4 regions of the Lactiplantibacillus sp. ME-2 genome follow, and region 1 is predicted to be linked to each of the others. Evidence: predicted binding sites of a transcription regulator. Region 1 holds the regulator's gene; each other region holds the start of a gene.
The links. Region 1 encodes CtsR, which represses protease genes until heat stress. Its sites were predicted from a motif close to TTGGTCAAAAAAGGTCAAANA; they were not measured.
Positions count from the first base shown of each region.

Region 1 (7,813 bases):
GATTATTCCTTATACGTCGAAAGATCTTCTAGGGTCATCAGCGAGCGATATTGCCATCAGTCCGTTCACGTTAGTCTTTAAACGGGCTGGGTTGGCGGCTGCGGCCAGTGTGATGAACGCAGTGATCTTGACGTCCGTATTGTCAGCTGCTAATTCGGGGATGTACGCCTCGACACGGATGTTATATTCTTTGTCATTACAGGGTTATGCCCCCAAGACATTTGGTCGGGTCAATCGTCGTGGGATTCCAATCATGGCATTATTAGGAACGACGGTGATTGGATTACTCACGTTCTTGTCGAGTCTATTCGGTGAACGGATTTATATTTTCCTCGTTTCGGCCAGTGGGTTAACGGGTTTTATCGCTTGGCTAGGAATCGCTATTTCGCATCTGCGTTTCCGTCGCGCGTTTGTTAAGCAGGGGCATCAATTGAGTGAATTGCGGTACCATGCCAAGTGGTTCCCATTTGGCCCGTGGTTCGCCTTTATCTTGTGTGTCGTGGTCATTATTGGTCAAGACTTACATTCATTTGCAACGCTTGATTGGCAGGCTATTGGGGTGACCTATATGAGCATCCCGTTATTCATCATCTTGTATGTCTATTATAAGATTCGCTATCATACTAAGATGATTCCGCTAGACAAGGTTGATTTGACACGCAAACGACACCATCAAGATTAAGCACGCACTTTGATAGTTTGATTAAATGCGGTTGACACTGGGTCAATCGCATTTTTTGACGGCGAGAGTTGGACCTGTCAACTCAAGGCGCGGTCGTATTTTTAGGTGTCCTGATTTATGCTGATAACACTGCTCGCAACAGATGGTCACGGCGGGTCGTTATGAGTGGGGGCTTGCACGATTGTAATGATAGCAAGCGGCAAATTGAGGGTGCGCTAATCTGATATCTATGGTAATTTGATAGAATGAGAATATGGAATCATTAAAAATTCGCAAACTTATCCTTAGGAATAGGCTAGTCGGCTATGACTATGCTAAGCTGAAATGAGAAAGGCAGCGAGAGAGATGTTAAAGAGAAATTTGTTAAGAGGTCTAGCATTAGTGTCATTAGCAGGTGTCCTGGCTGGCTGTGGTGCTAGCCAGTCGACGTCTAAAGCGACTAGTAGTTCTACGAGTGCTAAGTCGACGAAGACGCAGACCAAGCGGCAACGACTGATTAGTGCCTTACCGAAAGGCGTTAAATCGACCGATAGCGACTTAGTGGTCGTCAATAAGTGGCATAAGCGCGCTGAGATGACATTTAATAAGTCGAGCGTGGATGGTATTGAAGTCCGTAGTTCTATCGTCAAACCATTGGAAGCCTTTCTAGCGGGGGCAAAAAAAGCCGGCTATCCAGCAACAATCGTGTCTGGGTATCGTTCAGTCGCTTATCAAAAAGAGGTTTGGGATCAGTCGATTCAAACCTATGAGAATCAAGGAAAATCAGCCAAGGAAGCCTTAAAGCTGACTAAAGAATATGTCGCAGTTCCTAGTGGTAGTGAGCATGAAACTGGTCTCGCAGCAGATATCATGAACACGCACTGGTACAGCACTCATGGTAATCAATTATTGTCATCATCCGACAAGAACAAGGGTCAGCAGTGGTTGATTAATCACGCGGCGGACTATGGATTTGTGTTGCGCTTTACTAAAGATGGTAAGCAGTCGACCGGGATTGACTATGAATCTTGGCATTTCCGTTACGTTGGTAAGGCGAGTGCGGAATTCATGACTAAGCACAATTTGACTCTCGAACAGTACGTCAGTTTGCTGCAGGCTCGAGAAAAGGCGGCCAAGTAATAAGCTAGCCGTATTCTTGATGGCCCCAATTAATACCATTTATGGCGTACGTTAGGAATTAGCTAGCGTGCGCTTTTAAATTGTCTTCGGTTTAGCAATGTGGGTTCGTCTCAACTGAGTATTATTTGGTCACGACAGATCATGCTGGTCAGAGGCCGCGCTCAAAGCTGATGTGCCACCAGCGCCGGCTTGGGTAACCCAGTGTGTGTTAGTGAGTTGCTGGGATCGCTGACTAGTGCGTCGCAGTTGTGGCTGGTGCGAAGTTTTTTACTGAATTGACTCACCAGATATTGCATTTTAAGACGTGGGTGCGTACAATATGTAGTGTTGCTTTTAGAGATAATCAAAATTTTGACGTGATTAAAAGGAGAGACGCCCCATGCTTGTAATGTCAGGAACAATCGGTGCCGGCAAGACGAGTTTAACGCAGTTAGTGGCTAACCACTTTGGTTCTAAAGCGTTTTACGAGTCAGTTGATGATAATCCCATTTTGCCGTTATTTTATAAGGATCCTAAGAAGTACGCCTTCTTATTACAAATCTATTTTTTAAATAAACGGTTAGACAGTATTAAATCAGCTTTTGCTAACGATCTGGACGTCTTAGACCGGTCGATTTTTGAAGATTCATTATTATTTCATTTGAATGGTGATCTTGGCCGGGCGACGAATACCGAAGTTGACATTTATGATTCATTATTAGATAACATGATGCAGGAATTGCCAGAAGCGTCTCATCAAAAGAGTCCTGATTTACTTATTCATATCAATATTTCTTTTGATACGATGCTCAAACGAATCCAAAAGCGGGGCCGTTCTTACGAACAAATTGATCAAGATCCTGATTTATATAAATATTATCAGACTTTGAATGAACGCTATGACGACTGGTACGCTAATTATGATCATAGCCCGAAGATGCAGATCGACGGGGATCAGCTGGACTTTGTCGCCGATGCGGATGCGCGTAAGGAAGTCATTCGGTTGATCGACGAAAAAGTGGCTAGTTTAGGCTAGTTGCCTTTTTAGAATCAATGTTTTATAGTAGACAGTGAATATTAAACACGGCGCGTTTTTAAGTAGACGTTCAGAGAACCGGTGGGTGGTGTGAATCGGTAGTCGAAACTCCGGCGCGACAATGTGGGCAGGTAATACTGCACGGCACGGCCGTTATCCGTTTAAGGGTGGGATTAATCATGATCCTGAACTTGGGTGGTACCGCGAATCGCAGTCTCTTCGTCCCAATTGGGAGGAGAGACTGTTTTTATTTACGATTAAAAGTGAAAAGGAGACGTCGTTATGTTAGATGTTAAAATGATTCGTCAAAATCCAGATTTTGTAAAAGAACAGCTTGGTCATCGGGGCGTTGCTGCGAGTGACATCGATGATTTATTGGCCGCTGATGAAAAGCGTCGTGAATTGATCGCCAAGAGCGAACAATTGAAGTCGACGCGTAACCAAGTTTCAGGCGAAATTTCACAGAAGAAGCGGAACAAGGAAGACGCTAGTGCCGAAATTGCAGAAATGCAAAAGGTTAGCGCCGATGTGAAGACGTTGGATGAAGAACGGCGGACAGTCGATGCCCAAGTTCAGGATATGGCTGCACATTTACCAAACATGCCCCATCCCGACGTACCAGTTAGCTTGAAAGAAGAAGATGCCGTTGAATTACGTCGAATCGGGACACCACGGCATTTTGACTTTACGCCGAAAGCACATTGGGATATCGGTGAAGATTTAGGCATCTTAGACTTTGAACGCGGTGCTAAGGTTTCTGGTAGTCGTTTCTTATACTACGTGGGCGATGGTGCTAAACTGGAACGCGCCGTTTACAACTTTTTCTTAGACCAGCACGAAGCTGAAGGGTATACGGAAGTTTTGCCGCCATACATGGTCACTGATGAATCTATGTACGGTACCGGCCAATTTCCTAAGTTTAAGGAAGACGCTTTCCGGATTACGACGCAAGATTTGACGTTGATTCCAACGGCCGAGGTGCCATTAGTCAACTATTATCGTGATGAAGTTATTCCAGCTGAAAAATTACCAGTTTACTTTACGGCCTTATCACCAGCCTTCCGTGAAGAAGCTGGTAGTGCTGGTCGTGATACGAAAGGCTTGATTCGCTTACACCAATTCAATAAAGTTGAAATGGTTAAGTTCACGAAACCAGAAGATTCATGGGATGAATTAGAGAAGTTGACCAACAATGCCGAATCATTGCTAAAGAAACTTGGGTTACCATATCACGTTATTACGTTAACGACTGGTGACATGAGCTTCACAGCTGCCATGACACATGATTTGGAAGTTTGGTTCCCAGAACAAGACAAGTACCGGGAAATCTCGAGTTGTTCAAATTGTACTGATTTCCAAGCTCGGCGGGCGCACATTCAATATCGCGATGACGATGGCAAATTGCAATTCGTTCATACTTTGAACGGGAGTGGCTTAGCTGTCGGTCGGACCGTTGCAGCTATTTTGGAAAACTATCAAAATGAAGATGGGACGGTTACGATTCCAGATGTATTAGTTCCATATATGCACGGTAAGACGAAGATTGAAAAACAAGGTTAATTGAGATGAAGTTAGCGAACTCGCAGCGATGCGAGTTCGCTTTTTTTGCATAATTAATGAGTATTAAAGGGAACTGTCGATTTTAAAATGTGAGTGGAAATAACGGCCGAGTTGACTAAATAATTGCGGGACGGGCAGAATGTTGGGACAACATTTCAGGCGCAAAAGGGCGAAAAAGCTGGGGTTACTGAAATTTATTCACCTTTTTTTGAAAATAGGGTTTGCTATTTTCGGCTACCGTGCTATAATATTTCTTGTCGGAAAAATATAACTTGTTTATCCAGTAAAAAGTATATTTATCCATTTATTTGAAAAAAGTTGTTGACAAGTATTCAACATGATGATAAAGTTAAATAGTTGTCAAGGCATACCAGTAAGAACTGTTTGAACCGGCAACAAGGCATGATTAACATCATGCGGGTGTGGCGGAACTGGCAGACGCGCTAGATTTAGGTTCTAGTGTCTTACGACGTGGGGGTTCGAGTCCCTTCACCCGCACATGCCGACTTAGCTCAGTTGGCAGAGCATCTCACTAGTAATGAGGAGGTCGGAGGTTCGAATCCTCTAGTCGGCATTTACAATTTAATAGCTTTATTATGCGGAAGTAGTTCAGTGGTAGAACATCACCTTGCCATGGTGGGGGTCGCGGGTTCGAATCCCGTCTTCCGCTTTTAATTTGCCGGGGTGGCGGAATTGGCAGACGCACAGGACTTAAAATCCTGCGGTTAGTGATAACCGTACCGGTTCGATCCCGGTCCTCGGCATTTTAAATAAGCACCCATAGCGCAATTGGATAGAGTGTCTGACTACGAATCAGAAGGTTGTAGGTTCGACTCCTACTGGGTGCATTAGTATCGGGAAATAGCTCAGCTTGGTAGAGCACCTGGTTTGGGACCAGGGGGTCGCAGGTTCGAATCCTGTTTTCCCGATCGTTTAACACAGTCTTAGTTAAGTGCTAAGGCTTTTTATTTAATTTTCTCGGGAAGTAGCTCAGCTTGGTAGAGCACTACGTTCGGGACGTAGGGGTCGCAGGTTCAAATCCTGTTTTCCCGATTACGGTTAAACCAACTAATCCAGTCATTTGGCTGGATTTTTTTATGGCCTTTTTTGTAAGCAGGGATGTTTCAACGGTCAGGGACACTTTTGCGACGTTACTCACTAAGTCAGCCATGTGAAGAATACGGTGGTTGTGACTCATGATCCTGACAAGGCAACAGCCACTGTTAGTCATGAGCTCGGAGAAATTAGTCTCAGAACTGCTGTTCATCGTTGTGATACCAGTGCCCGTCGCCTGCAATGAGGAGTGACTCAACTTGACATATTTTAAATAGGTAGTTCAATGAATATGGAGACCTAATAATTTAATCATTATGAGGTTCTAAACGGTTGAATCAATTGAAAGCAAACGTTCGGCGTGCTATGCTGTAACAACCGTTAAGCACATGCTAGTCCGCGGTTTGGGTGAAATTCTTTGCTTTTTTCCATTATCCTCGTATAATAATAGTCAATATTAGTCAAAGATAATGAAAAGGGTGAAGCACATGCAAAGTCAAAATATCTCGGATATTATTGAAAAGTATTTAAAAAGTATTTTGGCGGACTCGGAGCATGTTGAAATTCGACGGTCAGAAATTGCCGACCTTTTCAACGTGGTACCCTCACAGATTAATTATGTGATTAAGACCCGGTTTACGATCCAAAATGGTTACTTAGTTGAAAGTAAACGTGGCGGTGGTGGTTATATTCGCATTGAGAAGGTTAATTTGGTCGATGATGCTGATGTGTTGGACGCCCTCATACAGGTGATCGGCGATTCAATCACACAACGAGATGCTTATGCGGTCGTCCAAAGTTTATACGAGGACGACGTCTTAAATCGTCGAGAAGCGCAATTGATTTTAGTGGCGATTGACCACGAGACGTTAGGATTAACGGACCGGGACTTAGAAAACAGTCTGCGGGCCCGGATAATTATCGGAATCTTGAACCACTTGCGTTACGAAAGCTAAAGAAAGCGAGGAATCGCAATGGATAACTTATTTACACCTAGTGCCAAAAGTGTGCTGGTACTGGCACAGGAACAGGCCAAATATTTCAAGCATCAGGCAGTTGGTACGGAGCATTTGCTATTAGCATTGGCCATCGAAAAGAATGGAATTGCTAATAAGGTGCTACAACAATATGCCGTTAGTGAAGATGACATTCGTGAAGAAATCGAACGGTTCACTGGCTATGGGACGTTGAGCAATGTTGGCAAGGATACTTACTTGCCATATTCACCAAAGGCCAAAGAAATTTTGTCCGTTGCCGGTGATGAAGCAAAACGGCTCGGTGCCAACAAGATTGGAACGGAACATTTGTTGTTAGCGATGCTCTCTGATGAAAGTATCCTTTCCTCGCGAATTTTAATGAATTTAAACTTAGATCTAGGTCAGACGCGTAAAGTCGTTCTTCGCAAGCTAGGTGTCAGTGACGCCATGAGTAAGCGCAAGGGTAACGCGGCTAATCGCGGTGGCAAGAAGACTGAAGGAACGCCAACCTTGGATTCTCTGGCGCGCGATTTGACCCAATTAGCTAGTGAACAAGAAATGGACCCGGTAGTAGGTCGTTCCAAGGAAGTCAAACGGGTCATTCAGATCCTGTCACGGCGGACGAAGAATAATCCGGTCTTGATTGGTGAACCTGGGGTTGGGAAGACTGCAATCGCCGAAGGTCTAGCCCAAAAGATTGTGGCCGGTGATGTGCCAACTGATATGGCAGATAAGCGTTTGATGATGCTCGATATGGGATCATTAGTCGCTGGGACAAAGTATCGTGGTGAATTCGAAGACCGCCTGAAAAAAGTGATTGATGAAATTTACAACGATGGCCATGTGATCTTATTTATCGATGAATTGCATACCTTGATTGGTGCCGGTGGTGCTGAAGGGGCTATTGATGCCTCTAATATTCTGAAACCCGCACTTGCACGAGGGGAACTCCAAACGATTGGGGCAACCACTTTAAATGAGTATCAAAAGTACATTGAATCTGACGCTGCGTTGGAACGGCGTTTTGCAACGGTCATGGTCAATGAACCGACGGAAGACGAAGCCGTTGAAATCTTAGATGGACTACGGCCACGCTATGAAGAACATCATCGGGTTACGATTACGGATGAAGCTGTTGATCAAGCAGTCAAGCTATCCAGCCGGTATATCAGTGATCGTTTCTTGCCTGATAAGGCCATTGACTTGATGGATGAGGCGGCAGCTAAAGTCCGCATCGATCAGATGGATCAACCAACAAAGCTATCCAAGAACCAGGACAAGTTAGCGCAACTGCGTGAGGATAAGGAAACAGCGATCGAAGCACAAGATTTTGAACAGGCCGCTGATATTCGTAAGCAGGAGATGAAACTGAAGCAACGCCTAGATCGAATCGAAGCTGACCAAGAC
Region 1 is NZ_JAKZEQ010000006.1:94,147-101,959, reverse strand. It holds gene MMY95_RS03735 (amino acid permease) at 1-682, shown strand, start outside; gene MMY95_RS03730 (M15 family metallopeptidase) at 1,028-1,801, shown strand; gene MMY95_RS03725 (deoxynucleoside kinase) at 2,181-2,816, shown strand; gene serS (serine--tRNA ligase) at 3,099-4,376, shown strand; tRNA gene MMY95_RS03715 (tRNA-Leu) at 4,793-4,874, shown strand; tRNA gene MMY95_RS03710 (tRNA-Thr) at 4,878-4,950, shown strand; tRNA gene MMY95_RS03705 (tRNA-Gly) at 4,975-5,046, shown strand; tRNA gene MMY95_RS03700 (tRNA-Leu) at 5,055-5,140, shown strand; tRNA gene MMY95_RS03695 (tRNA-Arg) at 5,151-5,224, shown strand; tRNA gene MMY95_RS03690 (tRNA-Pro) at 5,232-5,305, shown strand; tRNA gene MMY95_RS03685 (tRNA-Pro) at 5,356-5,429, shown strand; gene MMY95_RS03680 (CtsR family transcriptional regulator) at 5,918-6,385, shown strand; gene MMY95_RS03675 (ATP-dependent Clp protease ATP-binding subunit) at 6,404-7,813, shown strand, end outside.

Region 2 (7,813 bases), on a different contig from region 1:
CTAACCCAGTTTTGGGTGTTAAGGGTTCATCATTTGGCATGTTGTTCACCATTCTTTTTCACTAATCTTTTTTTCGTTTAGGTGCGTGGGTCGTCTTCGCTGACGGTTTTGCCAGTTTGACCTTATCACGCTCCATCATATCTTGGAGTTCATTCAAGAAGACGTGCATATCCTTGAATTGCCGGTAAACACTGGCAAAACGAATGTACGAAATTTCGTCAATATCTGCCAATTGCTCCATGACATACTCGCCGATAACTTGGCTTGAAATTTCATTTTCGCCCAGTGACCGGACCTTATTTTCAACATCATCAACGACGCCCGTCATGGTTTCCATGCTAACGGGTCGTTTCTCGGCCGAGCGAATAATTCCGCGCAAGACTTTTTCACGATTGAATTCTTCGCGGGCACCATTTTTCTTAATGACTAATAATGGCGTGGCTTCGACCCGTTCAAATGTTGTGAACCGGAACCCACAGTTTTCGCATTCCCGGCGCCGTCGAATCACGCGACCATCATCAGTTGGTCGACTGTCAACCACGCGGGAGCCATTATGATGACAATGTGGACATTGCATAGACTTCTCACCCCTTGTAACAACTAACAATCAGTTTTTCTTTATTTAGTAATAGTTTTCAGCCATTTTAACACGGCTGCTTTAGTTTTATCAATGTTGGCCCCGTTATCAATGACAACGTCAGCCCTTGCGACCTTCTGTGCAAGTGGCATTTGGCTGTCAATTCGTGCCTGAGCCGCCTGTTGCGATAAGTGGTTACGCGCCATCAACCGCTGCAATACTACGGCGGGTGATGCCGTCACAACCAACACTTGATCACAAACATGTTGCCAGCCACTTTCAAATAACAACGGCACATCTAAAATAATTGCGTCGGGCTGTTGCTGGTTCGCCGCGACAATCGCTTCGAACATCGCGTACTGAATCGGTAACCGTGTAATTGCGGTTAAGGCTTGTAAAGCTTGAGCATCGTTAAAAACCAACTGGCCAAGCCATGGCCGATTCAGCCGCCCGTCTGCCAGCACTGCTTGCTGACCAAAGTGCGCCACAATCTTTTGGGTCGTCGGTTGGCCTGGCCCTTCAACCTGCCACGCAATTTTATCCGCATCAACGATTGGTAGCTTAGTTGCCAGCAGCTTAGAAACAGTCGACTTACCAGTGGCAATGCCACCAGTCAATCCAATCAACTTTGTCATCTTGATCACCTACAACCGTTGTTCTAACGGGCAAAAATGGGTCCCTCGCTGTGCCACTTTGATTTTCTCAATAATCGTGCCACACCGTTCGCAAGGTTCCCCTTCACGACCATAGACGTGTAAGTGATTTTGAAACTGACCGGCCTCACCAAATGCCGTTGAAAATGAATGAACAGTGGTGCCGTGACCTTTAATTGCCATCGCCATTTCATCAATAATGTTTTGGCGCAATGTTGCAATCTCATCAGTAGTTAGTGAATTAGCAGGCCGCATTGGATGAATCTTACTCATCCATAGCGTTTCGTCCGCATAAATGTTCCCAATACCCGCAATCTTACTTTGATCCAATAATAGTGGCTTGATCATCTTTTTCGACTTGCCAAAAGTGGCCGTCATATAAGCCAGTGTTAACTGTTCAGCAACGGGTTCCGGGCCAATTGTCCGCAATCCCGCCACCGTGTTTTCTTCACCGGTCGGCACGAGCGTCATTCGCCCGAACTTACGCGTATCGTTGTACAGCAAATCACGATCATCGGTCAGATGGAAGATCACGTGCGTGTGTTTACCTTGATCTTCACCACGCGGTACAACATTATACTTGCCTTCCATCCGCAAATGCGACACCATCGTCAGACCATTGCTAAAGCGAAACAATAAATACTTCCCCCGCCGATCAATGGTCTGGATCGTTTGGTTGGCTAAACGCTGTTTGAAACTATCGACATCATTATTAATAATTTTCGGCCAAAAAACCTCGATACTAGCAATCGTTGCCCCGCTAACCAGACGATTTAAGCCGCGACGAACAGTTTCAACTTCAGGTAATTCAGGCATGGTGGTTCCCCCTATTTTGCATCGTACCAAGTATCACCGTAGTGGCTCTCAACCTTTAACGGTACGGCTAACTGTACGGCGGAATCCATCACGCTTGGCACTAATTTTTCTAAAACTGGAATTTCTTCTTTTGGCGCTTCAAAAATCAATTCATCATGAACTTGTAACAGCATGGTTGCTTTCAAACCCGCAGCCTGTAACTTATCTTGCATCTTAATCATCGCAATCTTGATAATATCAGCCGCACTCCCTTGGATGGGGGTATTCATGGCTGTCCGTTCAGCGAATGAGCGTTGGTTGAAGCTCTTGGAATTAATATCTGGCAAGTACCGGCGTCGATGTGAAATGGTTTCCACATAACCTTGTTTTTTCGCCGTTTGGACAATTTCATCCATATACTTTTTGACACCCGGATATTCTTTGAAGTAAGCGTCAATAAAGCTGCGAGCCTGTTTACGCGTAATGCCGATATTTTGTGACAAGCCGTAATCACTAATTCCATAGACGATTCCAAAGTTAACCGCCTTGGCTTGCCGTCGAATATTTGGCGTCACCTCTTCAGCTGAGTTCAAATGAAAGATTCGCATGGCCGTTGCGGCATGAATATCATCACCCGCTTTAAAAGCGGCCTGCATATTTTCATCATCAGTAATATGCGCGAGAACCCGTAATTCGATTTGCGAATAATCAGACGAGAAAATCTGCCAACCTTCATGACTAGGAACAAAGGCTTGTCGAATCTTACGCCCTTCTTCCAAGCGCACCGGAATGTTTTGTAAGTTTGGATCAACGGACGACAACCGGCCGGTTTGGGTCAACGTTTGCAAGTAGCGCGTATGCACCTTTTGATCAGCAGAATGAATGGCATCTAACAAACCGACAACGTAGGTCGATTGAATCTTCGAGATCTGCCGATATTGTAAAATATTAGCGACGATTGGTGCTTCCGGTGCTAACTTTTCTAGAACGTCTACGGCGGTAGAATACCCTGTCTTGGTCTTCTTGATTACGGGTAATTTCATTTCTTCAAACAAGATGTGACCTAGTTGCTTAGGTGAATTAATATTGAACTCTTCACCGACTTCTTGATAAATCGTCTGTTCAATTTCACTCAACCGTTCTGTAAACTGACTGCCCATGGCTTTAAGTCGACTGCTGTCGACCGTAATGCCGGCGATTTCCATCTGAGCTAAGACATTAGCCATCGGTTTTTCGATATCATCGTAAAGTTGATCCTGCTCATTGGCTGCCAATTCCTTTAATAACTGTGGCTTCAAACTAGCGATTGCGGCCAATTTCCGGGCGAGATGACTAAAGAAGACGTCATCATCTTCAGGAATGGCACGCTTAACGCCCTTACCATAAACGGTCTCGTCACTCGGTAAGTCAGTGTACCCGTGTTGCTCAGCTAAACTTCCCAAATCGTTACTGTTATCATTTGTATCTAATAAGTATGAAACGAGTAAAAGATCAAAATCGACTTTACCTAGCTGAATACCCAAACGATTAAGCCCGACCGTCGTGCGTTTCATATCAAAAACGTCCTTGGTAATCGTTGTGCTACTCAAGAGATCAGCCACAGTCGGTTGCATTAATAATTCCACATCCCGACTGATGTACCAGTGATCATCCGCTCCGATGGCAAAGCCAGCAAAGGCCGACGTGTGGTAGTTCGGCGTTGGCATCTCCAAATAAAAGTCCACGTGATCGGTAAATTGTTGCAATTCCGTCAGGTTAGCTTTCGTCAAGACGGTATAATCAACGGGCGTTGCTGGTTCGTCCGACTGTAGGTGTAATTTCTTCAAAAATGATTGAAAGTCCATCTTCTGATAAAACGCGGCCAGCTGGTCAAGATCCGGGCCATCATAGGATAAATCAGCCAATTGAACATCAATCGGCGCATCCCGCTTGATTGTTGCTAGCACCTTAGCCTGCGCCGCTTGTTCGCGATCCTCAATCAGATGTTCCTTCATCTTGCTCTGCTTCATGGCATCGATGTTTTCATAAATGCCTTCCATCGTACCATACTGTTTGAGTAATTTAAGGGCGGTCTTCTCACCAACCTTGGTGACACCCGGATAGTTATCCGAGGTATCACCTGTCAACCCCTTCATGTCAATAATTTGTGCCGGTGTGATGCCCAGCTTTTCTTCAACGTGCGCCGGCGTATAGTGTTCCACTTCAGAAACACCTTTAACGGTCACGGCCACCGTGGTATGCTCGGTCGTCAACTGCGTCAAATCACGGTCACCAGTGACGACCGTCGTGGTGTAGCCGGTTTGATCCGCTTGACCGGCCAGTGTGCCAATAATGTCATCGGCTTCGTAGTCTTTTAATTCATAATGTTTGATACCATACGCGTCTAATAGCTGTTTGATATACGGCATTTGTTCAGAAAACTCACTAGGCGTCTTAGCCCGGCCGCCCTTGTAATTATCGTACATGGCTGTTCGAAACGTGGTCTTACCCGCATCAAAAGCCACTAACATATCCGTGGGTTCGACTGCCTTGATCATGTGGTCAAGCATTGTATTGAAGCCATAAATGGCGTTGGTATGCAGGCCGTCTGGATTTACGAACCGTTCCAGTTGACTATGCAACGCAAAGAACGCCCGAAATGCCACACTGTTACCATCAATCAGTAATAATTTTTTTGCCATTAGTTTGCTCCCCATCTCTTAATTTAAATCATCATTTTTATGAAAATCCGTCACTCAGACCATTAATACCACTCGATTGGCGGTCTGATTCGCAGCGCCTGTCAGTACAGGCTGAACGACTAATTATTTACCCTTATAATTGTACCAAACAATTAAGTAAAACGGGAGTTCGGTCCACCGAAAACCCGTGAAATAACCCATTTTCGGTAAATTAAAAGGATTATGACATCTTGGTCATAATCCTTAATAATTATCTTAATGATTAGTCGCGGCTTGAGCCACCGAAGATTTGGACGAAGTAGAGGAACAAGTTAACGAAGTCCAAGTATAATTGTAAGGCCCCAGTAACGGCCAAACCAGTCGATGAAACCTGGTCACCATATTGCAAATACATGTTGCGCATCCGGTTAGCGTCCCACATGGATAAGCCGGCGAAGATCAATACACCAATGTATGAAAAGATGTAACTAATCATGGCACTTTGTAAGAACATATTGACCAGTGAAGCGACAAACAACCCGATCAAGGCTGCAATCAAGTGCGTCCCAATACGTGAAATATCACGCTTAGTCGTCGTCCCAATCACCGCCATGGTCGCAAATACAGCTCCAGCTGCAACGAACGCACCGGTGATAACGGCACCCGTGTATAAGGACAAGGTCACTGACATTTCAACCCCAAAGATGATGGCAAAGAGCATCAGTAAGGTGAAGCTCATCGCTGGATTGCGTGTCGCGTTGACTTGAATCCCACCAATCATCACAAACATGCTGACAATGAAGATCATCAAGAAGATGAATGGGTGTTGTGAAAAGGCGGCATTAATTTGTGCTTGGAACGTGGTCATCGCTAAGTAAACGGTAAAGGCCGAAACTAACACGGCGATTGTCATAAACCCATACATTTTAGTTAGGAAACTACGGAGGCCAACTTGTGTGTTGATGGTCCGTGGTTGTGGGTCATTTTGAAAATTGTTCATAAAATCCCTCTTTCACCTAAAAATTGACTACTCGTTACTTTTTCCGAGTTAAGATTAAAAATTGAGTTTGTGCATCGTTACTAACGCAGACTGCGCTAGTAACAACACCACACTAGTTTGTCAATCATTTGCCTATGACTAGCCATCTCAATCAGTCACCTCAACTTTCTTAACTTAAGTCTATCAAATTAGTCAAAGAAGGTAAAATAGTTTGTGCCTGTGAATTTGATAAGAATTTCTTATGTCTGACAACCACTACTTATCAGCAACGTAACTAATAATGTCACCCGGCTGACAATCCAGGACGGCACAAATCTTTTCTAATGTACTGAATCGAATCGCCTTGGCCTTGCCAGTCTTTAAAATTGAAATATTGGTTGGCGTAATGCCGACTCGTTTAGCTAATTCACTGGTCGTCATGTTACGTTGTGCCATGACGACATTCAAGGTAATCCTGATCATTACGACAACCCTCCCTCTTAAATAGTTAAATCACTCTCAGTCTTCATGTTAACGGCGCGAGTGTAAATCATAGCAATTAAGGCAAAGATAATTAGGTCAACAAAAGCGCTCAGCAAGTTGTCCCATCCAAGGCCAAATTGACTAATCCGATATAGCCAACTAACCGTCAATTGGTTTGCACAAGCCATTAACAACGACGAGCCCAGTATCCATATCTGACCTTTTACGATTCGATTCATCTGTTGACTATTTTCAGTTGAAAAATAGTCTTGTTTCTGAATATGCCTGACAATCGCTGAAACTGCCTGAATAGTTATAAATACGCCAACTAGCATCAGAATATAACCAATAATCATTAACGTCGTATAAAGTCCTGACGGAAAACTAGCAATCGCGTTCGTACTCGCAACATGAGTCTTAATCGGCATCATAAAGTCATCACTGTGTAAAATATAATTTGTCGTTTCGCCCGAAAAATAATTAACGAGATATTCAATCGGGACAAAAATGCTAAACCAAATTAATATTGATGCAAACCACAAAATCACCCTCAACGTTCCCGTTCCCATCTTCATCATTCTTGACATAATTTACACCCCCGTATTCTTACCATTAAGATATCATATCGATAAACGATAATCAATATTTGATTACCAACGATTTTTATTTGTTTATTAAATATATCAAAAAATAGTTGTTCAATAATCAGCCCATTACGACTACCGAACAACTACGCTATTTTGCTATCACAATTTACAATTTTTTGCCAACCTTCGCGCTACACATACTGCCAGACTTCATCATCAAAGTGTCCTAGTCCATTGGCTTCCAAGGTCTTAAAATAGGCCAATAGTTCGATGGCCCCCGCCTTACTGGCATGGGCCACCGCATTCATGCCAGTGCCGGTCGGGACAACGTTGCTCATCTCAGTGATGTCGTACCCGTTTTCAATGGTCACTTGCGCGCACGTCACGGTCCAATGATTCAAGACGTTCGGAGCTAAGACTAAGAAGATATTGTAGTCATCTGACAGGTAGCCTGGCAACGCCCACGCGGTCTCATCGATTGGTTCTGGGTATAAGTTACCTTGCATGGCAAATTCCTGGATATTGTCTTTGGTCGGGACGACGTCGAGCATAAAGATCACTTTTTCAAACGCCTCGGTACCTAACTGTGCATCTACAGTCATCAGCAACTGCCTCCTCAACTAAAGTTTTCACGATAAAATTGGTATTTTTGTTTGATTTCTTGCAGGGGCGCGTCCATCACGTGCTCATAGCCATCCTGGTCCAACTTAAAATGCCGATTGACAATGGCGGCCAATCGAATGCGCAACCCCGGATTTTTAGCTAATAACGGCCGCAAGTCACTCGACATGATTTCAAAACGTTCTAGCTGATCGGGGACTAACACCTTCACAAACTCCTGATAAGTGTCGGCCAACACCTCGGCATAAATATGATCAGCATACTTTAATTCGACCGCTTCCAGCTTGTCATAATACGCTGTATTCGTCAGCCCCTTCTCGTTTTTGATCAGATGTTGTTCATCGTATTCATGGACCAGGTACGCGTCCCAATCGCGGTAAGCATACGTGGTCATCCGGACGACTAAGTGGCGGCCCGCCGCCGTGACGTTCTCTGGAACCAAGTCACCCTGTATATCG
Region 2 is NZ_JAKZEQ010000007.1:63,309-71,121, forward strand. It holds gene MMY95_RS04080 (DnaD domain protein) at 1-40, opposite strand, end outside; gene nrdR (transcriptional regulator NrdR) at 62-577, opposite strand; gene coaE (dephospho-CoA kinase) at 619-1,212, opposite strand; gene mutM (bifunctional DNA-formamidopyrimidine glycosylase/DNA-(apurinic or apyrimidinic site) lyase) at 1,222-2,046, opposite strand; gene polA (DNA polymerase I) at 2,058-4,706, opposite strand; gene MMY95_RS04105 (Bax inhibitor-1/YccA family protein) at 4,969-5,685, opposite strand; gene MMY95_RS04110 (helix-turn-helix transcriptional regulator) at 5,941-6,147, opposite strand; gene MMY95_RS04115 (DUF2975 domain-containing protein) at 6,165-6,734, opposite strand; gene MMY95_RS04120 (hypothetical protein) at 6,926-7,336, opposite strand; gene MMY95_RS04125 (hypothetical protein) at 7,351-7,813, opposite strand, start outside.
Region 2: the regulator CtsR is predicted to act here: its motif matches at 5,874-5,894, upstream of MMY95_RS04105 (Bax inhibitor-1/YccA family protein).

Region 3 (7,813 bases), on a different contig from region 1:
TCGCTGGTTGTCCAGCGGGCGTTGGAAATTGCGGCAACTGTGGCTGTTGAAATTGTAATTCAACTTGACACTGTGCCGCAATTTCGGCCGTAGCCGCCACCGCCGTCGTCAATCCCAGTTGCTCATAGTCAGCCGTTACGGTGTTGGCCGGCCGTAAGTAGTGACTGCCTTCGATACCTTGTAACGATTCGGGCTGTTCGATCTGTTGGCCCCGATCGATTGCTCGCAAAACTGAAACGGCAAAGTAATCCTTTGCTTGGACATAGTCGACTGGATCTAACGCAACTACCGGCAATTGATGCTGTTGCGCAAAGGCCGTCATTGTTGTTCGCAATGCAGGGGCCTGATCCAAAGAAATCCCTAAGTAAAGGCTAGCAGAGTCGACCGCCTGCCTCAGCGTGGTAATCCAATCAGCAGCTCGCTCAGCGGTGTTTTGTAACAACAGCGCAGCTAGTTCACTGTCTTTAGCCGGGGTTAAGACCATTAAATGGTTCAAATAAGGTAATACGGCTGTTAGCGACAATCCTGCATCCGTCGCCGTCTGCTTCATCGTCGACAACCGCATCAAGTTTTGATAGCCAGCTTGATCTTTCGCAAGCACGACCAGACTAAACGTTTGCGCCGTTAGTTCACGTCCTAATAAGTTCAATGTTATTCCCAATATCGGGTTAATTTCTGCCTGGCGACAGGCATTATAAAAATCAACAATACCGTACATGATATCAACGTCTGTTAAAGCCAACGTGGAATACCCCTGTTGCTTGGCAGTTTGGACTAGCTCACTAACTGTACTAGTGCTGTGAAGTAAACTAAAAGTACTCAATACTTGCAATGGAACATATTGTGCCACTATCGCCGCCCCCTTTCATAAAATATCAGCTTTCAACTCGCATCGAAAACGTAACATCAGATCAGCTACGTCAAGCCCGCTCCAAATTGATGGGTAAACAAAGAATTTACCAGTCTATTCAATGCCAGTTGATGACCAATCTTGTCCTCAGATATATTCGTTACTATTCATTATACCAAACAGTTGTTCTAAGCGGCAGTTTTAAGTCATCAGATAACGTGCACGGTTATTTTTAGATGGATAACTAGGGTTTCACCGCCGTCTCGTCGTAATTATATCAACCTAATTAAAGCCTTAATATCCCGTTATTACCTAATTGCTTTTTCCTGTCGGTGTGTTAAAATAATTTTCATTGGGAGGTGTCGGAAAATGATGAGACAACTTACGATTATCTTTTGGAGTGTCCTCTTCGGTGAGGTCATCGGCTACATCGGTGGTGCTCTTGAACAGTTGGACTATAACTTTGGTGAAATCGGCATCGTTGCTGCAATTTTCGCGCTAGTCGTGGTCAACAGCATCACTTATATTACTAATCATTCCCAACCCGCTAAAGGTTCAGATAATAAGTAATTAAAAACAACCAGAGGCTTCGCTTAGTCTCAGCACAACAAAAAAAGACGAGTATCCCGATTGCGGTTACTCGTCTTTTTTTGTTGTGTGCTTGACGCGCCAGCCAACTAGAATGCTGGTACATACCCGACCCTAACATTCAGATTAATGACGCTTACGATCCATCACTTGCTTTGAGCATTTGCAGCGTTTTGGCATATTTCTGCTTTGCGCGTTGTGCTGCTGCCCAAAATGCCAAATCGGCCGCTGATAAAGAACCACGTTGTACATTAATTTTTCAATTCATTTTTTGCATACTGGTCAAACCTTTTACGATCGTCGTCCATGTTCGCTTACTCCTCGATTTTGGAGTAGCTTAACACGACAGCGTCGGCGGTAACAACTCTTTTCTCAGTATGAGGTTAAACGCACGGGCGCAAGGTCCCCCTCGTCCGAAGCTAAGCGCGGCTACCATCATCATAAACCAAAGATAGCTGCCTCACACCTACACGATCAAGCCATCCAGAATCATAGGCTCAACCAAGTCACAATAATAATCCGCCTAAAAAAAGCTGGCCCGTGAGCATCGCAAGGTGCTCACGGTCCAGTTTTTATTGGCCCAATTATCGTCACTGAAACGCATTATCACGCGTTCAAATCAGTGATTACGCTTATGCCGGCTGGGTCGATTGGTTTTCGAAGACTAAGTGATCGTCCATCAAATTAATGGCGACTGTCGATTTTGGTGCCACGCGCCCCGCAATGATCTCTTTTGCCAGCGGTGTTTCGACGTGATTCGTGATAAAGCGCCGGAGCGGCCGGGCACCGTATGCCGGTTCATACCCCTGCTTAGCGATCCACTTCTTCGCTTCGTCAGAAATTTTCAGTGTAATCTCACGATCTTGGAGACGGGCAGACAACCGATCAATCAATTTCACCACAATTTCCTCAATCGCGCCCAATTGTAGTGGCGTGAACATAATGATGTCATCGATTCGGTTCAAAAATTCCGGTTTGAATCGACTTTGAACCAGCTGCATAACCTGTTGATGGGTGTCGGCCGACAAGTGACCCTGGTCATCAACCCCCGCCAGTAGCAACTCTGATCCTAAGTTCGACGTCATAATCAAGATGGTATTTTTGAAGTCGACGGTCCGCCCTTGACCATCCGTCAACCGACCGTCATCCAATACTTGTAACAAGATGTTAAACACATCTGGATGCGCCTTTTCAATTTCATCGAATAACACGATCGAGTACGGATTACGCCGGACAGCTTCGGTCAACTGACCGCCTTCTTCGTAACCAACGTAGCCCGGTGCCGCCCCGACCAATCGCGAAACGGACTCTTTCTCCATATATTCACTCATATCGATCCGAACCATATGATCATCGGCGTCAAACAAATTCTCAGCCAATGCTTTCGCTAATTCCGTCTTACCAACCCCAGTTGGGCCTAAAAACATAAAAGAACCCAGGGGACGATTAGGATCTTGCAAACCGGCCCGCGAACGTAATACGGCATCCGAAACGGCATCGACCGCCGCATCCTGACCAACCACTCGTTCATGCAAATGGTCCGCCAAGTGTAATAATTTCTCCCGCTCACCGGCAACCAGTTTGGCTACTGGGATTCCTGTCATCCGGGAAACCACGTTTGCAATCTGATCTGGCGTGACGGATTCCTCAACTAACCAATCTTCATGATGATCATTGGCTTCCATGGCCTTCAACTCTTGTTCCAGCTTTGGAATCGTCCCGTGCTGCAACTTAGCTGCTTGTTCCAGATCATAATTATTTTCAGCATTTTCCAAGTCGTGCTTAGCTTTGTCTAACGCCGACTTTTTGTCGCTTAACGCTTGGAGACTCTTCTTTTCACTGTCCCAGCGTTCGGATAAAGCCCGCTGTTTTTCCTTTGCGCTGGCGAGTTCTTTTTGTACATCCGCTAGCCGTTTAACGGAGGCATCGTCAGTTTCCTTCTTTAAGGCGGCTTCCTCGACCTCTAAACGCATTAATTGTCGGTTGACTTGGTCTAATTCCGTTGGGTTGGAGTTCATTTCGACCCGAATTTCAGCAGAAGCCTCATCTACTAAATCTAAGGCCTTATCTGGCAAGTAACGATCCGTAATATAACGATCAGATAACTTGGCAGCGGCCACTAAGGCGTTATCATGAATCCGAACACCATGATGGATTTCAAAGCGTTCCTTTAAGCCACGTAAAATACTAATTGTATCTTCAACACTCGGTTCAGCAACCAATACTTTTTGGAACCGCCGCTCGAGCGCCTTGTCCTTTTCCATGTACTGACGATATTCATCTAACGTCGTGGCCCCGATCAAATGAAGTTCTCCCCGCGCCAACATTGGTTTCAACAAGTTACCGGCGTCCATACTGCCTTCTGTCTTACCAGCACCAACGATATTATGGATTTCATCGATGAACATGATGATCTGCCCATCGCTCTTCTTGATTTCCTTGAGGACGGCTTTGAGTCGTTCTTCAAATTCACCACGATACTTCGCCCCGGCAATCAGGGACCCCATATCTAGCGAGAACAACGTCTTATCTTTTAAGTTCTCCGGCACATCACCACGAACAATTCGTTGCGCTAGGCCTTCCACGATGGCAGTTTTCCCAACTCCCGGTTCACCAATCAAGACAGGATTATTTTTCGTCTTTCGTGACAAGATCCGAATAACATCCAGAATCTCTTCGTCCCGGCCAATTACTGGATCTTGATTCCCCTGGCGCGCCTGCTTAACCAAGTCGACGCCGTACTTTTCCAAAGCTTGATACTGATCTTCCTGATTACGTGACGTGACCCGTTGGCCCCCGCGAATACGATCAACGGCATTCTTGACTTGTCCTGCCGTGATGCCTTGCTGATTCAAGTATTTGGTCAACTGATCACCAGTTTGATCCATCAGCGCTAAAGCCAAAGTGTCGGTCGCAAGGTAATCATCACCTAACGCTTTGCGCTTAGCATCGGCAGCCTGCATCAGCGTAGCTAGACTACTGCTCATACTGCCACCGTACTGAACGTTACCACCGCTAACAACGGCAATGTCATCCAGCTCACGGTCGAGCTCTGTTTGTAATTGGTCTAAATCAGCGCCGGCCTCACTAAAGATCTGCCGAACCAGTTCGCCTGGTTGCGTTAAAAACTTAAATAGATGGGGCACCCCAATTTCTTGATGGCGCCGTGTTTGTGCGATTTGTTGTGCCTGTTGTAAGGCTTGTTGTAAACTTTCTGTAAATTGTTCTGGATTCATATTGTACCTCCTCAAAAACGGTAGCAAAAAGGCAGCCGTCATAGCTGCCAATTTTTGTTTGACCTTTATTGACTATTAGAGTATAACCCGTAAGGTCAAACAAGGTCAAGGATTTAGTCCTGGTCATAATTATCCTGAACGATTTGTAAGACAACGTCCACGGCTTGGGCCATCACTTGTTCTGAAACGTATTCAAACCGACCGTGCATGTTCTCACCGCCAGCAAACAAGTTTGGTGTCGGCAAGCCCATAAATGAGATCTTGGAGCCATCCGTCCCACCACGAACCGGATAAATGGCTGGCGTGATACCGAGCTTGAGCATGGCTTGTTTGGCCAATTCAACGACCCGCATATCTTTTTCAATGATTTCGCGCATATTGTAATACTGGTCCTTCATGTCGACCTTGATCCGGGCCACACCGTCAGCCAAATTCAGCCGATCCGCAACCGCCATAAATAACCGTTTACGTGCTTCGAACTTATCGCGGTCATGATCACGAATAATGTAAGTCATCTTAGCGCTGTCAACGGTCCCGTCTAAACTAAGCAAGAAGAAGAACCCTTCACGGCCTTCCGTGTGTTCCGGGACATCATGTGCGGGTAACGCCGATTGAAAATCAACGGCTAACTGCAAGGCGTTGACCATCTTATCCTTAGCTTCCCCTGGATGAACGTTGACACCTGTAATCGTCACCGTCGCTTGGGCCGCGTTGAACGTTTCATACTCCAGTTCACCAAGCGGACCACCATCGACGGTGTAGGCATAATCGGCGCCAAAGGCAGGCACATTAAAGTGATCAGCACCAGTCCCAATTTCTTCATCGGGACCAAAAGCTAACCGAATCTTGCCATGTTTGATCTCAGGATGGGCCAACAAATATTCCGCAGCACTAATGATTTCAGCAACACCAGACTTATCATCAGCTCCAAGCAGCGTGGTTCCATCAGTTGTGATCAGCGTGTGACCAGCATAGTTCTTTAAGTTTGGGAAGACCGCCGGATCCAGCACATAGTCCCCGTTTCCGAGCTTAATAACTGATTCACCGTCATAATTGTCAACAATTTGTGGATTGACATTTTCCGCGTTAAAGTCAGCCGTATCAATATGTGAAATGAAGCCAAGGGTTTTAACAGCTTTGTCACTATTCGCAGGAATCGTCGCAAAAACGTACGCACTTTGCGCATCCTGTTCAACATCGCTCAAGCCTAAATCAGTGAGCTTACTCATTAATTGCTTTAAAAAGGCCGTTTCACGTGGTGACGAAGGAATTGTCGTTGATTCCTCATCTGAACGACTATTAATTTTGACAAAGGTTAAAAAATCTGAAATTAAGTTTGGATATTTTGACATATGATAACTTCCTTTCCTTATTAAAGTTCATGATTAACTTAGATGAAGGTAAACGGATCAGTATTCAGCTGAGACGCCACAATCTCGATTGGCCAGCCAGCTTGTACACGCCATTGATCAAACAGCTTAGTGAGTTGTGACTTACAAATACTCTCGATATGGTGGCCTGGATCAATGACCGTCAACCCGGCTGCCAGCATATCGTGACCGGTGTGATAATAGACATCCCCGGTCACGTAAGCTTGTGCACCTGCTCGCAACGCTTGGGGATAGAACTTACCACCATCGCCGCCCAGGACGGCCACACGGGTAATCCGTTGTCGGGGATCGGCACTGACTAGTCGCAGGCCGCTGACACCAAATACTTGCTTACACTGTTCGGCAAATGCCTGCGCTGATAACGGTGTCGGCAAATCACCGACTCGGCCCATATAATACTGATGACCGCCAGACAACAGTGGCACAACCTGGTAATCCCACGTGTCAGCGGCTAAGTCATTAATGCCCGCTACCGCAGTTGGAATCTGATCGGCTAGTAAGTCGACGCTGAACTGTTCACCCGAGTTGACAGCGTAACGATCTAGCGTGGCACCCACGGTATTCGTTAAGTATTCCTGTACCGTTTCAACTTGATTGGTCGGTACCGTTAAAGTCAACTTAACAGCCTGTGCCCGATACTCAGGAACCAATCCCTGCACATTTTGCAAGTCTAAGGCCGCCGCAAGCCAATCGTTCATGCCGCCCTCAGCACAGTCCAGATTCGTATGGGCCGCGTACACCAAGATGTGGTGAGCTGCAAGTTTTGCATACATTGCTTTCTGAGGATCCTGATAATCAAGATTGTTGGCCGGTCGAAACATGACGGGATGATGAGCAAAAATCATGTCAGCACCGATCGTGATGGCTTCTTGGACAACTTCCGGCCGCACATCCAGGGTAACTAACACCTTGTGGATGTCCTGATGAGGATCACCGATTTGTAATCCGGTGGGATCATGCTCCCACTTCAACTTGAGTGGCGCAAATTTTTCAAAACGCGCAATTAATTCACTTGCTTGCATCCGTCAGGACTCCTTCAATCAATTTGATTTTAGCGTGAGCCAGCGCTAACTGTTCCTCTGGTATCACTTTAGCCCGTTGCATTTGTGCAACCGCCGCATTTACTCGTTGTAACTCACGTTGCCACTTAGCGATAAACACCGGCGACTTCTCAGCTAGCAGAAACGGGCCAAACATCTGTTCAGTCGTCGTATACGTCACCTGATGATCAACCCGATCAGCACAAAGAATCTCATAAGTATGGCCATCTTCAGCTAGAATTCGTTCAGCTACAATTTGAAACTGATTGGCCGCCAGCCATTCCCGCACGGTCGCTTCACCAACATTAGGCTCGAGTACCAACCGTTGAACACCGGCGAGCTGGGTCGGCCCCTGTTCAAGAATATGGCGAATCAAAGGGCCCCCCATCCCGGCAATCGTGACCGTATCAATACGATCAGCTGGTTCAATCGCAGCAAGACCGTCAGCTAGACGGGCCACTAAGCGATCCGTTAACCCCAGCTTTTGAATCTCATGACGCGCATTTTCAAAGGGCCCCCGGACGACTTCACCAGCTACACCATAACTAGTTTGATGATTTAATGCGAGATTAGCTGGCAAATAAGCGTGATCTGACCCAATATCGGCCACGCGGGCGCCCGGCTGAACGAAAGCGCCAACCGTTGCTAATCGTTTTGATAATTGTTTTGCATCCACATACAGTTCCCCTTTAATTCGGGAAGATTTAC
Region 3 is NZ_JAKZEQ010000022.1:16,126-23,938, reverse strand. It holds gene dnaE (DNA polymerase III subunit alpha) at 1-850, opposite strand, end outside; gene MMY95_RS09215 (YjzD family protein) at 1,220-1,420, shown strand; gene clpB (ATP-dependent chaperone ClpB) at 2,071-4,674, opposite strand; gene pepT (peptidase T) at 4,788-6,026, opposite strand; gene MMY95_RS09200 (Nif3-like dinuclear metal center hexameric protein) at 6,065-7,087, opposite strand; gene MMY95_RS09195 (tRNA (adenine(22)-N(1))-methyltransferase TrmK) at 7,074-7,781, opposite strand.
Region 3: the regulator CtsR is predicted to act here: its motif matches at 4,730-4,750, upstream of clpB (ATP-dependent chaperone ClpB).

Region 4 (7,813 bases), on a different contig from region 1:
CCGGCCAGTTCCGTTCAGACCGATTCGATTACGCCGGATGGCCCGGGCAACTGCTTCAACCGCTTGGTCTTGACCAATAACCGTACTCTTAAGGTCGGGTGCTAAGGTCTTCATTTGAGCCTGTTCCTTAGCCTGCAAGTCACCAACTGGAATACTTGTCTTTTCTTCGACAATTTGTTCCATGTCCTTGACTGTTACAGTGGCAGTATCGTTATTAGGCTGGTCTGAACTTTCATCGGGCTTAGCTTTTTCTAACTTAGCAACTTGATCGCGATAGTAGGCGGCTTTTTCGTAGTCTTCCTTCTTCAAGGCGTCCTGTTTCTGCTTTTCTGCCTCGTCGATCTTTTCTTGAATCGTCTTTGGATCGACCGTCTTCAACGTCAAGTTCTTACGTGAACCAGCTTCATCGAGTAAATCGATGGCCTTATCAGGTAAGAAACGATCTTGAATGTAACGATTTGACAACTTGACGGCTGCCACAATGGCATCTTGATCGTACTTAACGTGATGATAGTCTTCGTACTTCTTCTGAATACCTTCGAGAATCTTGATAGATTCTTCCACGCTCGGTTCGTTGACCGTGACCGGTTGGAACCGGCGGGCGAGGGCGGCATCCTTTTCGATGTCGCGGTATTCGTTTAATGTCGTGGCCCCAACTAATTGGAAATCACCACGGGCAAGGGCGGGTTTCAGGACGTTCCCAGCATCCATACCACCTTCAGCATTACCGGCACCCATGATTTCATGGATTTCGTCAATGAAGAGGATGATATTCGGATTGCTTTGAACTTCCTTCATTAATTGTTGCATTCGTTGTTCAAATTGACCTCGAATACCGGTACCTTGAACAAGGGAAGCCACGTCCAAACGAATAATTTCTTTATCTAACAGTTTTTGTGGAACTTGACCAGAAACGATTTTCTGTGCTAGTCCTTCCACGACCGCCGTTTTACCAACCCCAGCTTCACCAATTAAAACGGGGTTATTCTTGGTCCGGCGATTCAAAATCTCGATAACCCGATTAATTTCGGTATCGCGACCAATCACTGGATCGATTTTGCCCTGTTTAGCTTGCGCTGTTAAGTTGAAGCCGTATTGGCCAAGGAGGCCACCGCCGTTGTTATTGCCACGACGATTGCCGCCATTAGGACCAGCTGGCTGGGTCGGTGGGGTCTGTTGTTGCCGGTAAGCGTTATTAGGATCAACGCCACCCTGCATTGCACGGAAAATGTCGTCAAGACCACCAAAACCGAATGGATCTTGTGCCATATCAGCACCTCCAACTCCGTTATTTGGTTGCTGTTCCTGATTCTTTAGCAGTTGATAGCAATTTTGACAAAGGTTGATTTGTCGCCGCTGACCGTTGACGCTCGTATATAAATGGATCGTCGCTTCGTTCTTATGGCAATTGTCACAAAGCATTATGCTGTCACACACCTTTCGCATCAGAAATATAACTAAATCGATTAGGATCATAGTTAAAGGTTCATCGGCTCTTTGACCTTTGTTGACCTTTGACTATTAGTATAGCGAATTTACGGACTGTTGCAAGTGAAAAGCCTCAGGGTCAAAACTGGACGTGCGGCCGGGATAATTCGCAATGGCTGATTGATTCAATTATTTCTGAATAGTCTGGATAGTCGCAACTCATAGCTTGTCATGTAACCGGATTCGTTGTATATTAATTATCTGGTTAGGATAAGTGATGATGTAACTGTCTGTCTATATTATAGTACAAAGCGGTTTTTTTGCATGTATCGAGCCTGACCAGTTTTGATGTTTGCAGCGCATCGTTTTTCATTGGTGACCGTCAACAGCCAGTGAGCGGCGGAGAACTTTGTTCGTAAATATCAAAATAATGATGCAGTAATGTGTCAACCTAACTTTGAGGAGGCGGTAATTGTTTGGCAACGGATTATACCCAGTTAATGGAAGCGTTGCGTCATGGCGAACGCGACAGTTTTACCGTAACGCCGGATGAATTTATGGCTTTTCACGACGCCTATATGAAGTATGAGTATCGTAAACGAGTCATTGGTACAGCGGACTTAGATGGCCGCATTGTTTACCATTTCGAGAAGGATGGTAAGACAACCAATTAATAGGCCTAGCTTGAATGAAAGGGCTTGTATTTTAATTGGATAATTGCTATCATCATTATTAAGGGCTCTTGAGTATACGTGTTGGCGGCAACTCGAATTGACTCGGAACCAATTTTAAATTTATTTATCTTGAAGGAGATCGAATAGTTATGGAAAAGAAAGAATTTCACGTTATCGCAGACACTGGTATCCACGCACGTCCCGCAACTTTATTGGTACAATCAGCAAGTAAGTTCAACTCAGAAATTACGTTGCAATACCAAGACAAGTCCGTTAACTTAAAGTCCATCATGGGTGTTATGTCACTCGGTGTTGGTAAAGACGCTGACGTTACCATTTCTGCTGAAGGTGCCGACGAAGCCGACGCTATCGCAGCTTTAACTGAAACGATGAAGAAAGAAGGATTATCTGAATAATGGCTGAAAAGGTACTAAAAGGAATTGCGGCCAGTGATGGTGTTGCAATTGCTAAGGCCTATATGCTAGTTGATCCAGATTTATCATTCGAAAAGACAACAGTTTCCGATACGGATGCTGAAGTTGCACGGTTACATGACGCTTTCGATGCTTCCAAGGCTGAACTAAAGGTCATTAAAGACAAAGCGGTTGAAAACTTGGGTGAAGAAGAAGCAGAAGTTTTTGAAGCTCATATCACCATTTTGTCTGACCCAGAAATGCTCGGACAAATTGAAGGTAAGATCAAGGATGATAAAGTCAATGCTGAAGAAGCTTTGAAGGAAGTTACTGATACTTTCATTTCAATGTTTGAAGCGATGACGGATAATGCATATATGCAAGAACGAGCCGGTGATATTCGCGACGTAACGAAGCGGGTCTTAAGCCACTTGTTAGGGGTAACCTTACCAAGTCCAGCTTTAATTGACTCCGAAGTAATCGTGGTTGCCCACGATTTAACACCTAGTGATACAGCTCAACTTGATCGTAAGTATGTTAAGGGCTTCATTACTGACATTGGTGGTCGGACTAGTCATTCAGCCATCATGTCACGGACGCTTGAAATTCCAGCGGTCGTTGGATCTGAATCTGCCACGACTGATATCAAAGAAGGCGATACGGTCGTCTTGGATGGTATCAACGGTGACGCTTTAGTATCCCCAACGGATGCTGAAGTTGCTGATTACCAACAAAAGGCTAAAGACTTTGTTGCGCAAAAGGCTGAATGGGCTAAGTTGAAGAACGAGGCCACCGTTTCTAAGGACGGCAAGCACTTTGAATTAGCTTCTAACATCGGGACACCTGACGATATGGATGGGGTTTTGGATGCTGGCTCTGAAGCCATTGGATTATTCCGTTCAGAATTCTTGTACATGAACAGTTCAGAATTACCTGACGAAGATACCCAATTTGAAGCTTACAAGAAGGTTGTCGAAGGGATGAACGGCAAACCCGTTATTGTTCGGACCATGGATATCGGTGGTGACAAGGAATTACCTTACTTGCCATTACCTGATGAAATGAACCCATTCTTGGGTTATCGGGCTATTCGGATTTCCCTCGATCGTGATGACATCTTCCGGACCCAGTTACGTGCGTTATTACGTGCGTCACATTACGGTCAATTACGGATTATGTTCCCAATGATTGCAACGCTTGACGAATTCCGTAAAGCCAAAGCTATCTTTGAGGAAGAAAAAGCCAAGTTGGTTGCAGCTGGTACGCCTGTTGCTGACGACATCAAGCTTGGTATCATGATTGAAATCCCAGCGGCAGCTATTTTAGCTGACCAGTTTGCTAAGGAAGTCGACTTCTTTAGTATTGGGACTAACGACTTGATTCAATACTCATTTGCTGCTGATCGTGGTAACGAACAAGTGTCATACTTGTATCAACCATACAACCCATCGTTGTTGCGTTTGATCAAGCATGTTATTGACGCTGCTCACGCGAACGGCCGCTTCACGGGTATGTGTGGTGAAGTTGCTGGGGATCAGATTGCGGTGCCATTATTGATGGGCTTAGGTTTGGATGAATTCTCAATGAGTTCAACTTCCGTGCTTAAGACACGTTCATTAATGAAGAAACTTGATACTAAGGAAATGGCTAAATTAGCTGATAAGGCACTTAACGAGTGTGTTACTAACGAAGAAGTCAAAGAATTAGTTGAAAAGAACGTCTTCGGTAAATAAACAATCAAACTAAGAGCAAATCTGCAGATTTGCTCTTTTTTTGTGGGTAAATGCGGGTCATTAACCAGTTGGTACTAGCCCCGGGTTTAGCACGACGGGGGAGTGGGCTACCCGCACCGGTATGATGAGAGCTGGCACAGTACATGACGCGAATTGACTGGACATTTAGGCATTGTGACAATTGTCCATAGTTGCGACCGCGCGCTAGTCAATGATGGACACAGGGCACATTGCTACTCGCTGTTGACGGTGAAGAGTTGGTGTAGTGAAAACGATGTAATGGCGGTGTTGAGTGATGCCTAGCGATTACAATTCATCATTTCGAATTCATTTTCTATAGGTGTAGCTGGTCAGATAGATTTTGTCATGAACTCTTAATTTATATTAAGATTATTTGCAACTCGGATATTTAACCAATATAATGTTTATAATACAGGCATTAAGTCGAATTCGTGATGATCATGAAATAATGATCTAAGCGCGGTTAAGCAACATCGATTAGCAGCACGGTTAATTGATGGAAATAAGGGGAGAATCTACGTGAATATCGGGATATTTACAGACACATACTATCCACAAGTGAGTGGGGTCGCAACGTCAATCAAGGTGTTACGCAATCAACTCGAACGGGCTGGTCATCAAGTCTATATCTTTACGACCACGGATCCCCATGTTGATAAGAATATTTATGAACGCAATATTTTTCGGTTTACGAGTATTCCATTTGTTTCGTTCACGGATCGGCGCATCGCCGTTCGCGGGCTTTTTAAGGCTTACCAGGTTGCTAAGGATCTTGGCCTGGATATTGTTCATACGCAGACAGAATTCTCCATGGGGATGATTGGTAAGTTTGTTGCCAAACAATTAAAAGTCCCATGTATCCATACGTACCACACGATGTATGAGGATTATCTACATTATATTGCGAATGGTAAGTTGTTAAAGCCATACCACGTTAAGGAGGCCACACGGGCGTATTGTTATCATCTGAACGGGATTGTAGCACCGAGTGAGCGGGTTGCAAATACACTGACGGGCTACGGCGTTAAAGCGCCAATTCGCATTATTCCGACTGGAATCGACATTAATCAGTACGAGCAGCAGTCGACGGTGGATTATCGGCAAAGACTCGGCTATCAGTCTGATACGCCAGTATTACTTTCCTTGAGTCGTTTGGCCTACGAGAAAAACATTCACGAAGTCATTGCAGCCCTACCGGCGATCTTAGAACAGGTGCCGAATGCCCAACTCCTGATTGTAGGTGATGGTCCGGCACGTGAAACACTGGAAAATCAGGTTCAAGACGCCGGCTTAACGGCGCACGTACAATTTACCGGTGAAATTGATAATGATGAAGTTTATAACTATTACCAGATGGCTGACCTGTTCGTTTCGGCTTCGAACTCAGAATCACAGGGGCTGACGTACATTGAAGCAATGGCTGCGGGCCTTAAAACGGTAGTGGCTGCTAGTCCGTACACGGATCAATTACTTGATGATCCGTCACTGGGGACGACCTTTACAAGTGAGACCGATCTGATCAAGGATGTTGTGCGTTATTTACAACATCCCAATACTTTTAACGATCCCAAGCCACGGCAGAAGAAGCTTTACCAAATTTCCGCAGAGTATTTCGGCAAGCAAGTGATCAACTACTATCAAGACGTACAGCTGGCGTATTCTGAATCAGCGGATAAATCGGCGAATATTAGTAATTAACGTGTGTCAAATCGTCAATGAGCACCGCCAAACCGGGGATGCTTATTCGACGTATGACGCGTAAGGGGACGAATTATGTTAGACATTACCATGTTTTCAAAAGCTGACTCCGTCAAGGGTCAGGGAGTCGGCAGCGCCTATCTAGAATTGATGCGGTTGTTGCGGACCCATTGGCAGGATGAATTTAATATTAAAGTCAATCGATATGGGCGCTCCGCCGTTTCACATTACCATACGGTTAATCCAATGTTTTACCTGTCTACGTTTATGCCTAATCGAGGCCGTAAAATCGGTTACGTGCATTTCTTACCAGAGACGCTCGAGGGTAGCTTGAAGTTGCCACGACCATTCCAAATGATTTTCAATCGTTATTTAATCTCATTTTATAAGCGGATGGACCACATTGTGGTGGTGAACCCGACTTTCATTCCAAAATTGGAAGCATACCATATCAAAAGAGCAGATGTAACGTATATTCCGAATTTTGTCAGCAAACGTGAATTTTACGAAATGACTAAGGCTAAACAGTTGCGCTTGCGCCAACAATACGGCTATGATCAAAATAAATTCATGATTATCGGGACCGGTCAGATTCAGGATCGGAAAGGTGTTCCTGATTTTATTACGCTTGCAAAGCAGAATCCAGATATCCAGTTTGTATGGGCCGGTGGGTTCTCGTTTGGCCGAATTACGGATGGTTATCAGGAGTTGAAGCAGGTGGTGGATAACCCGCCAGCTAATCTGTCGTTTCCAGGCATCGTTCCTCGTGAGAAATTGGTGGACTATTATAATATGGCGGATCTTTTCTTACTGCCTTCTTATAACGAGTTATTTCCGATGTCCGTGTTGGAAGCCTTCAGTTGTGGGACACCAGTATTGCTCCGGGATTTAGATTTGTACCGGGCAATCATTGATGGCTACTATCAAGCAGCCAGTGATGTTGATGATATGCAACGACAGATCGACCAGTTACGCCATAATCCAGCCGGGTTGCAATTCTTGCATGACAAGGCGGTTTTGGCTGCTCAGGATTATTCGGAAGAGCGCCTTGCCAAAGTTTGGCATGATTTTTATTTGCAACAGGCAAAAGAGGGGTAGTCAATGACAAGAAAAAATATCTGGTCATTACTCGTAATGGTTGCGTTAGGCGTCGGCATTTCGTGGTACTCACTGCGCAATGTCAAACTAAGCAATCTAATGGACGATATTCTCACTTTGAATTGGTGGTGGTTATTAGTTGCGTTAGGGTGTGTCGGACTATACTTCGGTCTGGAAGCCGTGGTGGTGCAAAAGTTTGTCAGGCACCGTTATCGGAACTATCGCTTTAAGAGTGCCCTGCGCGTTCCTTTAGCCGAGCAACTATTCAACGGTATCACCCCGTTTTCTTCGGGTGGCCAACCTGCCCAAATCTTCGTGATGGCACAATCAGGGATTGACGCTGGGCGGGCAAGTTCAGTTGCATTGATGAAGTTTGTTGTTTTTCAGGCCATGGTGGTATTGAATTTCTTATTCGCCATGTTAATTGGTTTTCATTATTTAGCTGAAAAGTTAAGTTACCTGTCACTATACGTTTTGTTAGGTTTTCTGATTCACTTTGCGGTGATTGTTGGTCTGTTGCTGGTGATGTACTGGTACAACTTTACAAAACGAGCGGTGAAGATCGTCTTGATCCCGGTCAGCTGGTTTATGAAAGCTGAGCGATTTGCCAAGTTCGAAAACAATATTAGTGAAAAAATCGATTCGTTCTACGAAGAAAGCGTTCGAATGACCAAGGACTGGCGGATGCTGGTCGAAGTTTGTATCGTCACCTTCTTACAGCTACTGTTTTACTACCTGATTCCGTATT
Region 4 is NZ_JAKZEQ010000019.1:44,370-52,182, forward strand. It holds gene MMY95_RS08515 (ATP-dependent Clp protease ATP-binding subunit) at 1-1,422, opposite strand, end outside; gene MMY95_RS08520 (hypothetical protein) at 1,905-2,102, shown strand; gene MMY95_RS08525 (phosphocarrier protein HPr) at 2,252-2,518, shown strand; gene ptsP (phosphoenolpyruvate--protein phosphotransferase) at 2,518-4,248, shown strand; gene MMY95_RS08535 (glycosyltransferase family 4 protein) at 4,789-5,967, shown strand; gene MMY95_RS08540 (glycosyltransferase) at 6,043-7,065, shown strand; gene MMY95_RS08545 (lysylphosphatidylglycerol synthase transmembrane domain-containing protein) at 7,069-7,813, shown strand, end outside.
Region 4: the regulator CtsR is predicted to act here: its motif matches at 1,495-1,515, upstream of MMY95_RS08515 (ATP-dependent Clp protease ATP-binding subunit).